DNA from 4 places in the Shewanella sp. K8 genome. Region 2 is predicted to be linked to each of the others. Evidence: predicted binding sites of a transcription regulator. Region 2 holds the regulator's gene; each other region holds the start of a gene.
What was found. The regulator sigma-54, encoded in region 2, starts transcription at its own class of promoters, with help from an activator protein. The targets are predictions, from matches to a motif close to GTTGGCACGNNNNTNGNNT.
Positions count from the first base shown of each region.

Region 1: ON072_RS16390 (nitric-oxide reductase large subunit) is a predicted target of sigma-54. The motif match lies at 1,263-1,281, and genes of this name have one in related genera.
Region 3: ON072_RS16015 (flagellar hook-length control protein FliK) is a predicted target of sigma-54. The motif match lies at 1,293-1,311, and genes of this name have one in related genera.
Region 4: ON072_RS10435 (FimV/HubP family polar landmark protein) is a predicted target of sigma-54. The motif match lies at 1,941-1,959, and genes of this name have one in related genera.

Region 1 covers NZ_JAPEHY010000032.1:51,962-55,077, reverse strand. The annotation lists gene ON072_RS16395 (potassium/proton antiporter) at 1-811, opposite strand, end outside; gene ON072_RS16390 (nitric-oxide reductase large subunit) at 1,326-3,116, shown strand, end outside.
Region 2 covers NZ_JAPEHY010000045.1:9,618-12,733, reverse strand. The annotation lists gene rapZ (RNase adapter RapZ) at 1-486, opposite strand, end outside; gene ptsN (PTS IIA-like nitrogen regulatory protein PtsN) at 483-926, opposite strand; gene hpf (ribosome hibernation promoting factor) at 929-1,216, opposite strand; gene ON072_RS19005 (RNA polymerase factor sigma-54) at 1,248-2,711, opposite strand; gene lptB (LPS export ABC transporter ATP-binding protein) at 2,807-3,116, opposite strand, start outside.
Region 3 covers NZ_JAPEHY010000031.1:29,785-32,900, forward strand. The annotation lists gene fliI (flagellar protein export ATPase FliI) at 1-661, shown strand, start outside; gene fliJ (flagellar export protein FliJ) at 788-1,237, shown strand; gene ON072_RS16015 (flagellar hook-length control protein FliK) at 1,385-2,908, shown strand; gene fliL (flagellar basal body-associated protein FliL) at 2,975-3,116, shown strand, end outside.
Region 4 covers NZ_JAPEHY010000016.1:36,528-39,643, forward strand. The annotation lists gene ON072_RS10425 (4-phosphoerythronate dehydrogenase) at 1-791, shown strand, start outside; gene ON072_RS10430 (aspartate-semialdehyde dehydrogenase) at 792-1,808, shown strand; gene ON072_RS10435 (FimV/HubP family polar landmark protein) at 1,975-3,116, shown strand, end outside.

The sequences.
Region 1 (3,116 bases), on a different contig from region 2:
CGTTGAGAATCGAGTGTTTGCCACGGGTCGCCTTGTTACCGAGAAATAGACCCACCAGATAAATAGACAGAATACCACTGCCTCCCAGGGCATTGGAGATGGCGAAGATCATCAGTCCGCCACTCAGCACCAAAATGGAGTAGAGGCCTTCCGGCAATTGATTGCGATTGATAACCTGCCACAACAGCCAACCGCCGCCGACACCGAGGATCCCGCCCAGGCCAAACTGTTTGATAAAGCTCAGTGCCAGATAGCTGCCCGATAGTTCATCGCCACTACTGCCGAGAATGGCAATCAGAGTCACGGTCAAAAACACAGCCATGGGGTCGTTACAACCGGATTCGATTTCCAGTGTCGAACCGACACGCTCATTCACGTTTTTGCCCTTGAGCAGGCTAAATACCGCCGCGGCATCGGTCGAACCGACAATGGCTCCCACCAACATGCCCTGGAGTAAGTTGAGATCGAATAACCAGGCAGCCAACAAACCTGTCAATGTGGTGGTTAACGCCACTCCAAAAGTGGCCAATGACAAGGCCGGCCACAATGCCACCCTGAAACTGGCAACCCGGGTACGCATGCCACCATCGAGCAGAATAACCGCCAGAGCCAGGTTACTGACCAGATAAGCAACTGAATAGTCATTGAATACTATGCCGCCTGGGCCATCTTCACCGGCAAAGATACCCACCGCCAGAAATACCACCAAAATAGGAATACCGAGTCGCGAAGACAATGGGCTGAGCAGCACGCTGACTGCAATAAGCAAGGCCCCGACAAGGAAAAAGCTGTTGATGATATCTGCGTTCAAATGACCCTCCAGTTGAAAATGCGGGGAAGCTAATAAAAGAGAAACCTGGCTCTAACGAGACTCCGGAAAACACGTGGGTTACAGACGGGATTATATCATTAATTCGGGTTATTTTTCAGTAGAAACAGTTGACTTATTTTTACTGCCAGCGAAAAAGACCAGTAAAAGAAGCTAGGTAAACCCTTAAAAAATGGAAAATTTACCTATAAAACATCAAATCTGAACCCAAAGAAACATAAACTCAAATTAATGAAAAAAACTTTATTTTTTCAAATAACTAAAGAATTTTAAATCCAAGAATTCTCGTCAAGATATCAGTTATGGCCTCTGGACAAACAACCAGTGTCACAATGACAGCCACCAATGTTAAAAAGACACTTTAAATACAATCAAAATGACACCATCAAAAACACATAAACAAGTAACATACTGATTAAATACAAGAATAAATGTTGGCACGTTCGCTGCTCTATGTAGGAAAACCTATCAAATAGACTTTGTCAGAGGGATGCCAATGAGCAGACAAAAATTCACCCTGATCGCACTGTTACTTGTGTTGGTCGCTTCTTTCACTGTGCTTCTCAGTATCGGCAGTGAAATCTATCGGGAAAAACCACCGATTGCCGATGTCTATAGCGACAGCCAGGGCCAAGTGGTTTTCAGCGGCAAGGACATAGAACAAGGGCAGCTGGTTTGGCGCTCCATGGGCGGACATCAGCTTGGCTCAGTCTGGGGCCATGGCGCCTATGTGGCTCCGGATTGGACCGCAGACTGGCTACACCGTGAGGCCGAAGCCTGGCTGGATATTCGCGCCAAGGAGGCATACAACAAGCCTTTCAATAGCCTGGACAAGAGTACTCAGGCCGCATTGGAGCAGGCCTTAAGGGACGATTTGCGCCATAACACAGTCACTACAGACGAGAGAGGTCACACCCGGGTGGTGCTTTCCGATACCCGTATCGCCGCCATGGCGCAAGTGAGTCAGCACTATCAATCTTTGTTTGGTGACGATCCCGCGCTGAATGAGCTGCGGGAAGCCTATGCGATGAAAACCAATACCATAGGATCTGCCGAGCGCCGTCAGCAGCTCAATGCCTTCCTGTTTTGGGGCGCTTGGGCCGCAGTGACCGAGCGCCCAGATGCCAATTACAGCTACACCAATAATTGGCCCTACGATCCACAACTGGGTAACACACCGACATCAGACAATATCGTCTGGTCGATTCTGAGCATAGTGACTCTGCTGGCCGGTATCGGTGCCCTGGTTTGGTATCACGCCGCCGGCAAACATGAAGCCCTGCCGGCTCCCGCCACAGAAGATCCCCTGTTCAGACACAAACCCACCCCTTCACAAAAGGCCACGGGTAAATACTTCATTACCGCTATCGGCCTATTTCTGCTGCAAATACTGCTCGGTGGCGTCACGGCGCACTATGCGGTTGAGGGCCAGGAGTTTTACGGTATTCCCTTGAGTGAGATCCTGCCCTATTCAGTGACCCGCACCTGGCATACTCAACTGGCAGTATTCTGGATAGCGACGGCCTGGCTCGGTACCGGGCTCTATATCGCGCCGGCGCTTTCCGGCCACGAGCCCAAATATCAACGCTTCGGTGTCAACCTATTGTGGGTCGCTCTTCTGGTAGTGGTGCTGGGCTCCATGGCCGGTGAATGGCTGGGGGTACAACAATACTTCTCACTGGACAACAACTTCCTCTTCGGTCACCAGGGTTATGAATACATAGATCTCGGCCGGGTGTGGCAACTGCTGCTGTTGGCCGGATTGATGATCTGGCTGGCACTGGTGAGCCGCGCCATGTTGCCCGCCCTGAAACAGGAATCTGAGCTAAAGCCTGTGCTCTGGGTACTCTACGCCTCCTGTGTTGCTATCGGCCTCTTCTATGGTGCCGGGCTGTTTATGGGGAAACACACTAACCTTGCCATCGCCGAATACTGGCGTTGGTGGGTAGTACATCTGTGGGTTGAAGGCTTCTTTGAAACCTTTGCTACCTCGGTTATCGCCCTGATGTTTGTGCGTCTTGGCCTTATCCGTGCTCGCAGTGCAAATGGTGCGGTACTCTTCTCTACCCTGATCTTCCTGACCGGAGGCCTCATAGGTACACTGCATCACCTCTATTTCACCGGCACACCCACTTCGGTCATCGCCTGGGGCGCTATCTTCTCGGCGCTGGAAGTGGTGCCTCTGGCCCTTATCGGTTTTGAAGCGGTGGAAAGCTATCGCCTGCGCCGGGCCGCTCCCTGGATGCAACGCTATCACTGGGCCATCATGTTCTTTGTTGCCACCGCT
Region 2 (3,116 bases):
GATCACCAGTTCTTTATCGACGCTGCCAAGCAGAATTTCCCGCACTGTGTCACTGAGTTCATAGATGTTCAGCGCCGAGGTGTCTATGTAGTGATCCACCAGTTTCGACATGGGTTCCAGCAGCTTGCCTTCGAGCTTGATGGCGTCCTGTAGTGAGACTTTGCTCTTGGACAGGGGGTGCAGTCTGCGGGTTTCGCTGTAGCGCTTCAGCAGCACTTTATCGGAGGCGTTGAGAAAGAAGCTGGTCAGTTGGGTGTTTTCCGGCAAGGCCGCCAACTGTTGTTCCAGCACCTTTTCCTGATCCGGCATATTGCGCACATCTATGCTGATGGCGACCAGATCATTGCTGCCACGGAGGTTTTCCAACAGGCTGCCAATCATGGGCAGGGGGAGATTATCCACACAGTAGTAACCCAGGTCTTCGAGTACCCTGAGGGCAACGGATTTTCCGGAACCGGAGCGGCCTGAGACTATGGCGAGTTTCATCCTGTGATCACCTGATAGAGTTCTGTTTCGTCGCTGGATTTTCGCAACTGCTTGAGTATCGCCTTATCGCTGAGCTTTTCAGCCATGGCGGATAGGGTACTCAGGTGTTGCTGACATTGATCTGCGGGCACCAGGAGGGCGAACAGTATGTCCACCGGCTGGTTGTCTATGGCATCGAAGGCGATAGGCTCTTCGCATTTGACCAGCACGGCAATCGGCTCTGTAATGTCCGGTAGTCTGCCATGCGGAATCGCAATACCATTACCTATACCTGTGCTCCCCATCTTTTCGCGGGCCAAAAGGCTTTCAAAAATCGCTTGAGAGGAAAGGGTGGGGTACTGGGCGCTGGCGAGATCGCTAATCAGCTCCAGTACCTTTTTCTTACTGCCCGGAGTGGCACAGGTAGTGCACTCCGGCCGCAGGATGGTACTCAGTTCCATCGTTAGTGTTTTGTCAGCTTTTCTTTGTGTTTAATGACCTGACGATCCAATTTATCAATCAGAACGTCGATGGCGGCATACATGTCGGCATGTTCAGAAGTTGCATAGACTTCGCCGCCTGTGAGGTGGATCTTGGCTTCGGCTATCTGTTGCAGTTTTTGTACATTGAGCACAACGTGCACATTATTGATCTGTTCGAAATGGCGTTCAAGTTTAGAAAACTTACTTTCCACGTAGTCACGCAGTGAGTCGGTGATCTCGATATGATGTCCTGTCAGGTTGATTTGCATAGAAAGATTCCTCCAATTTCCAACTGTGGATTTATAAACTCTTACGCTGGTTCGACGGTGGTATCATCATAGCCTCGCGATACTTGGCTATGGTGCGTCTTGCAACGTTGATTCCCTGTTCTGCCAGAAGTTGCGCCATCTTGCTGTCGCTCAAAGGCTTCTTCTGGTTTTCCGCTGCCACGAGCTTCTTGATAAAAGCCCTGATCGCCGTGGAAGAGCATTCTCCGCCATCTTCGGTGCCGACATGGCTGGAGAAGAAGTACTTCAATTCAAATATTCCCCTGGGGGTATGCATATACTTTTGAGTGGTGACCCTGGAGATGGTCGATTCATGCATCTCGACCGCCTCGGCAATATCGTTGAGCACCATGGGTTTCATGGCCTCTTCACCATATTCAAAAAATCCCTGCTGGAACTGCACTATACAGTTGGCCACCTTGAGCAGGGTGTCGTTGCGGCTCTCCAGGCTCTTGATAAACCATTTGGCTTCCTGAAGATGACCACGAATAAACTGGCTGTCTGATTGACTGCGGGCGCTACGGGCCATGGCAGCATACTGCTGATTGATCCCGAGTTTGGGCATACAGTCCGGGTTGAGTTCCACTACCCAGCGGCCGTTTTTCTTCCAGACGCTGACATCAGGGATCACATATTCCTCGTCCATCGGCTGCACCAGCAAGCCGGGGCGGGGATTGAGACTCTGGATAAGGTTGATGGCGTCACGCAGCTGATCTTCCTTGAGCTTGGTCTTGCGCATCAGGGTGCGGAAGTCGCGGGCGGCAATGAGATCCAGGTGTTCGTCAATCAACAAGCGGGCGTCGGCCAGATGCGGGGTGTCTGCGTTGAACTGTTGCAACTGGATCAGCAGGCATTCGCGCAGATCTCTGGAGGCGATGCCGACAGGATCGAAGTGCTGGATCCGCTTGAGTACTGCCTCGACTTCATCGAGCTCAATCTCAGGGTTGCCCATGGCTTCGAGGATCTCCTCTGTGCTCTGGGTCAGATAACCCTGCTCGTCGATGGCATCAATAATGGCGGTGGCAATGGCGTCGTCGGTATCGGAAAACGGGGTCAGGTTCTTCTGCCATTCCAGATGTTCATAGAGCCCTTCGCTGGTTTCACCCTGGAAGGGCATATCATCTTCACGGCCCATGGCCGGCCCCGAGGCACTGGCGGCGGTAAAGACTTCGTCCCAGGTGGTATCCATAGGTAATTCATCCGGCATAGACTCATTGTTCAATGCCTCTGAGGTTTCTACCGTGGAACCATCTTCCTGCTTGGCGCTCAACTCGCCGGCGTCGTTTTCCTTGTGGTTGTCGTCGATAGCGTCATCCTGGTTGTCCTCGGCCATTTCCAACAGAGGGTTGGCTTCCAAGGCTTCCTGGATTTCCTGCTGCAGCTCAAGGGACGACAGTTGCAGCAGGCGAATAGCCTGTTGCAACTGAGGTGTCATGGTCAACTGTTGACCCAGTTTGAGCTGGAGTGACGCTTTCATTATACCGCTAATCCCTACTCGTTATTTTTCAAGGAAAAAATTCAATAATAACAAACTATAATACCCGGAATTGCCACCGGAAGACATGATCCTAACTATAGCCTGAATTGTTCGCCTAAGTACACAGCGCGCACTTGCTGGTTGTCCAAGATTTCAGCGGGTGTGCCCTCGGCGATCAACTGCCCATGGCTGACTATGTAGGCTCGCTCACAAACGTCGAGTGTTTCGCGAACATTGTGGTCTGTGATCAGCACCCCCAAACCGCGGGATTTAAGCTGTTCGATGATTTTCTTGATATCGATAACTGAGATGGGATCCACACCGGCGAACGGCTCATCCAGCAGAATGAACTGTGGATTGGCGGCCAATGCCCGGGCGATTTCCACTCGGCGGCGTTCTCCGCCG
Region 3 (3,116 bases), on a different contig from region 2:
CGATACCTCCCCCTTGATGCGCCTTCGTGCCTGCGAAACCTCGACTCGGATAGCCGAGTATTTTCGCGATCTCGGCTATGACGTCCTGCTGTTGATGGATAGCCTGACCCGTTACGCCCAGGCGCAGCGGGAAATCGCCCTGGCGGTCGGTGAGCCGCCGGCAACCAAAGGGTATCCGCCTTCAGTATTTGCCAAGTTGCCCCGTTTGGTGGAGCGCGCCGGTAATGGTGGTGAAGGTCAGGGCTCGATCACTGCCTTCTATACTGTGCTTACCGAAGGGGACGATCAGCAAGATCCCATTGCCGATGCCTCGCGGGCCATTTTGGACGGTCACATAGTGTTGTCACGGGCCTTGGCCGACTCAGGGCATTATCCGGCGATAGACATTGAAGCTTCCATCAGTCGGGTGGCACCCATGGTGATCAGCGAGGCGCACCTGGAAGCGATGCGGCGCGTCAAGCAGGTTTATTCGCTCTACCAGCAAAACCGGGATCTGATCTCCATTGGTGCCTATTCCCAAGGCTCGGATCCGCGTATCGACAACGCCATACGCCTGCAACCCGCCATGAACGCCTTTTTGCGGCAGGGGATGCGCGATGCCATCAGTTTCAGCGATTGCCAGCAGATGTTGGGGCAGCTTGCTGCCCAATGTAAGGTGTAATGCAATTCAGTGCAGGAGTTTGCGTGCTCGATAAAAAATTCAGTGACAATAGGGGGGTAGCCTGATCTCAATAGAGCGCCGGGTTAAGGCCCGCAAGGCAGGCAATTTTAAGGAATAATACTACAGATGGCGAAACCCGATCCTTTGCACACAGTGTTGAAACTGGCGGTCGAAGCCGAAGAGCAGGCAGCACTGCAGCTTAAAGCCGCGCAAATGGAATGCCAGAGGCGTAAGTCTCAGCTGCAGGCGCTGCAGGAATACCGTCTCGACTATATGAAGCAACTCGATGCCCAGCAGGGGCAGAGCATTGGCGCCTCCTATTACCAGCAGTTTCATCGATTTGTGCGTCAGGTAGATGATGCCATAGGGCAACAACTTGCCGTGGTCGCCGAGGCCGATAAGCAGCGGGGCTATAGACAGCAACATTGGCTGGAGAAGCAGCAAAAGCGTAAGGCGGTGGAGATGTTGTTGGAGAAAAAAGCCCTGCAGGCCGAAGCCAAAGCCGCCAAACAAGAGCAGAAACTCATTGATGAGTTTGCTTCCCAGCAGTTTTTCCGTCGTAAGCTCAACCATTGAGCCCATTCCTACATCCATTCCCGGACAATTCCTTAATATTCATTCTAAATTTTTTATTGGCGTGAATTTTGCTTTGTTTGAGACAGAGACATTAATTCTGACTCGGCCTATCTTTATCTATTGAGGGCCTAGGTGCTGGAGGAAGGCATGCAGCAGTTATCCAATATCCTGATCGGCAATGCGGGCGGCAAGGGAGTCTCCGCCACAGATGCACTACAATCTACTGATAACGAAGCTTTTTTCGCCGCTTATCAACAGGCGCAGGCCAAGTTCTCGTTCGACTCGCAAGGCGCCAAGCCGGGATTTACCGCTGGCAGTCTTAACAGAGAAGGTGCTCAAGCTGAGCAGGCCGTCGATGTCTCGCTTATTCTGGGGCAAATAGCCATGGGCAAGAAATTGCCGTCTGAAGACGGCACCATAGTCACCGAAGTGGATGAGGTGAGCCTGCTGAAACAGATTGCCGCTCTCACCGGGCTCAAAGAAGATGAGATCAAGGCCATGTCTCCCGAAGAGCAGATGAAGCTCTTGGAAAACCTCAAGCAGGGGAGTGCCGAGCTTGGCATGGTAGTGACAGATAGTCTGGAAGGCGCAGAGGTGATTGCCGCTGACGAAGGCGACGAGAGTGAAGAAGACAGTGCCAAACTGGCCGATACTGATGAGAAAGCGGCAAGCAAAGGCGATAGCAAAGCAGAGGATGAAACTATAGATGCTCCTTTGCTGGCTCTCGACAAGGCGGCTGCAACAGCGGAAAAGGCCAAGTCTCAGGAAGGCGAGCAACAAATGGGTTGGCCGGATGCTGATAAGTCAGCGCGTAAGGCGGCGACTCAGGATGGTATGGCTGCTGTGGTTCGTGAAGCTGTGCTCAATGCCGCTGAGGAAAAGAGTGACAAGATCTTGGCGCAAAGCGCAATTGCCGAGAAGGCCAAGACAGATACTACCGGCAAGTTGGGTGCTGCGGTGGCCGCGGCGGCAACGTCTGTCGGCGCTGACGGCAAGAGTGACAAAGCTACGGCCAAGGATGTTCTCGCCAGCTTACTTAAGGCTGAGGTGAAAGGTACTCAGACTGCTGCCGAGGTACGAAGCCCTGTGAGTGACGCCATACATCAGGCGCTCAAGGGCGATGCGGCATCAACCCAGACAGATATCAGCCCGTTTCAGCAACAGCTGCATCAACAAGGGTTGCAGCCTCCACAGAGGGGAGAGATGGCCCAATATCAACTGTCATTGAGGCAGGGGATGGAGCAATCACTGCAAACCGCCGATATGGTGCAGCGTTTTGCCCCCGTGATGCGGCAGCAGTTGATTACCATGGTCAGTAATGGTGTGCAGCAGGCTGAGATTCGTCTCGACCCACCAGAGCTTGGAGCCATGATGGTCAGGGTTCAGGTGCATGGTGATCAGACTCAGGTGCAGTTCCATGTCACCCAACCACAAACCCGGGATATGCTGGAACAGGCCATGCCCAGATTGAGAGAAATGCTGCAGGAGCAGGGAATGAACCTGGCCGATAGCCACATCTCTCAAGGTGGTCGGGAGCAAGGCGAGCAGCATGGTGGCAATGGCGGTGGTTTTGCCCAAGAGGGTGCCAATGGTGAAATTTCCGCCGAAGAAACGGCACAAAGCACAAATCACACAACAAGTTATGGCTCGGGTATAGATTATTACGCCTGAGCAGGTAACCTATAGGGATGGTATTTTTCCGCGGGCATTGCGGTTGATTAAGGGAAAGGGTAGAGAATGGCAGAGCAAGAAGAGCTTGAGCTGCAAGAGGCGCCGGCGCCCAAAAGCAAAAAGAAACTCTTTATCTTCGGCGGCATTGGTTTGGTGGTGTTGCTGCTGGTCGGTGCTGGCTTGTGGTTTTTCCTGGGCGGTTCAGATG
Region 4 (3,116 bases), on a different contig from region 2:
AGCTCAAAGGTAAAACCGTTGGCATAGTTGGCGCCGGCAATACCGGCTCGGCGCTGGCGCGCTGCCTTGAAGCCTACGGAATCAAAACCTTGCTCTGTGACCCCTTACTGGCCAAGGCTGGAGACAGCCGCCGTTTTGTCAGCCTGGATGAACTGATTGCCGGCGCCGATATTGTTAGTCTGCACGTACCTCTGACCAGGGATGGCGAACATCCTACTTGGTATCTGTTTGACGAGCAGCGACTGGAGACATTGAAACCCGGCTGCTGGTTGCTTAACTGCTGCCGCGGTGAAGTGATAGACAATCGCGCGCTGATCCGGGTCAAGGGCAAACGGCCGGACCTCAAGTTGGTACTGGATGTTTGGCAAGGGGAGCCCAACCCCATGATGGAACTGGTGCCTTTGGTGGAGTTTGCTACCCCGCATATTGCCGGTTACAGCCTGGAAGGCAAGGCCAGGGGCACTTTCATGCTGTATCAGGCCTTGATGGCGATACTCAATCGCCCGGCGGACAAGTCACTTGCCACTCTATTGCCCGAGCGCTGGAATTCCCGGCTCGATATCAGCAGTATGCCCGATGAAAAGGCATTGTTGTCTCTATGCCGATTTATTTATGATCTACGTGATGACGATGAAAAATTCCGGAAAATGCTGAAAAACCCCGCAGGTTTTGATGACATGAGAAAAAATCACCGCCATAGGCGAGAATTCAGTGCTTTGACTCTTTCAAACGCCGGGGGTTCTGGGGTAGATTGGTTGTCTCATTTAGGTTTTTCAGGAGTCGGTCTGTAAATGTCGCAGGAATTTAACGTTGTCGTATTGGGTGCCTCAGGGGCTGTGGGTCAAACCATGATAGAAATCCTCGAGGAGCGTAACTTCCCGGTGGCGAATCTGTTTCCACTGGCCAGCAGTCGCAGCGCCGGTGAAACCGTGAGTTTTCACGGTAAACAGGTAGAGATCCTCGATGTGGAGAGCTTCGACTGGACTCAGGCGCAGATAGGCTTCTTCTCTGCCGGTGGCGATGTCTCGGCCAAGTGGGCGCCGATAGCGGCCGATGCCGGTTGTGTGGTGATAGATAACACCTCCCACTACCGTTACGACCTGGATATTCCATTGGTTATTCCAGAGGTCAATCCACAGGCGATTGCCGACTTCCGTAACCGTAATATTATCGCCAATCCCAACTGCTCAACCATTCAGATGTTGGTGGCGCTCAAGCCTATCTATGATGCCTTTGGGATCAGCCGTATCAATGTGGCCACGTATCAGTCGGTTTCCGGTACAGGCAAAAAGGCGATTGAAGAGCTGGCGGGTCAATCTGCCAAGCTGCTGCAGGGCTTGCCTTCAGAGCCCAAGGTTTATGATAAGCAGATAGCTTTCAACGTGTTGCCGCATATAGATAAGTTTATGGAAAATGGCTACACCAAAGAAGAGATGAAGATGGTTTGGGAAACCCAGAAGATCCTCGGCGACAGCGAGGTCTTGGTGAACCCTACCGCGGTACGGGTACCTGTGTTCTATGGCCATTCGGAAGCGATTCATATCGAGACGCTGCAGCCGGTTGATGCCGCGGAAGTCAAGGCGGTATTGCGGGATGCCGAAGGCGTGGTGTTGTTTGAAGATGATGATGATTATCCGACAGCTGTCACCGAAGGTGCCGGTAGTGACCCTGTGTATGTCGGCCGGGTGCGCAAGGATATTTCCCACGATCTGGGCATAGATCTTTGGGTGGTCTCTGACAATATCCGCAAGGGCGCGGCGCTCAACAGTGTACAGATAGGCGAGATCTTAATCCGCGATTATCTCTAGAACTTCTTGTTTCTGTTGAAAAAGCCTGCAAGCAGCAGGCTTTTTTTGTTTTGCAAATGTGAACAGTAGCAGGGCGGACATTTCTGGTTTATAGTAATCTCAATAAATACAAATGCCTAAAGCCAGTCGTCAGTTGGCGAAACCAGCGCTTGAAAGGGAAGAATGGATGAACTTTCGCACTTCATATCTTGTTGGCCTGATGGCCGCTTTTTTTGCCCTGAACCAAGGTACTCTCATTGAACCCGCCCATGCAGAAGGCCTGAAAATTACCGGCCCTGATGGTCAGGTGCGCCAACAGGTACGCCAGTATGGTCCGACTACGCCATCAGACACCTTCTGGAGCATTGCCCAGAAAGTCAGACCGGATTCCAGTGTCAGCATCTATCAGGTCATGGCCGCTATATTTGAGGCCAACCCGCACGCCTTCACCTCCAATAATTATAACAGCCTGGAACGGGGCATGATACTGCTGATCCCTTCCAAAGAGGTGATGCAGGCTATTCCCCAGAGTATGGCCAGAGCCCGTGCCGAGCAGGACGACAAGAGCTGGTCTTCCGGTAAGCCGCTAAAAGCAGATGATGGCAAAATTGAAACCGCCAAAGCCCCCGAGCGTGAAAGCCAAGCCGCAAAAGAGCCAACGCCGGCCACCCAAACTCCAACAGCGGCGCAGCCATCCAAGGTAGCTACAAGTGCCAAGGAAAACAGCGCGCAGCCGAAGGTCAGTGAGCCATCGACTGAGCCAACTCAAGTGGCTGCAGACAAATCGCCAGCCACCACAACCGAAAAAGCAGCCACGGAAGCAACTCCGGAAACGGCCGACGACAACAGCATTGAAGCGCTGCAGAGCCGCAATCTGAGCCTGACCGATGAACTGGGACGCGCGCAGGATCTGCTCACAGTGGCCAATACCGATAACCAAGGGCTGCAAGCGCAAATCGATGAACTGAATCAGCGTCTGTCTGTGTTGGAAGAATCGCTGCAGGCCAGCAAAAAGCAGGAGCAGCAACTCAAAGCTGAAAATGCTGAACTCAAGCAGCAACTTCAAGCTGCCAGTGCTACGGCTAATGAGCCGGACGACCTCTGGCGCAGCCTGATGGATAACCCGCTGTTACTGGCCCTGGCTGCGGCCATACCCGCGGTACTGCTGTTGTTATTGCTATGGAGCATGCTGCGCCGCAGACGTAAACAGAGTGATGCCCAAGCACCACAGACCGAAGCGGCTCCAATGGCTGCCGCGGCTGCCGCCGGCGCGGCTACAGCCGAGATGGCCAATGCCGACGACGAATTGGCGGTGCATCTGGATGATGA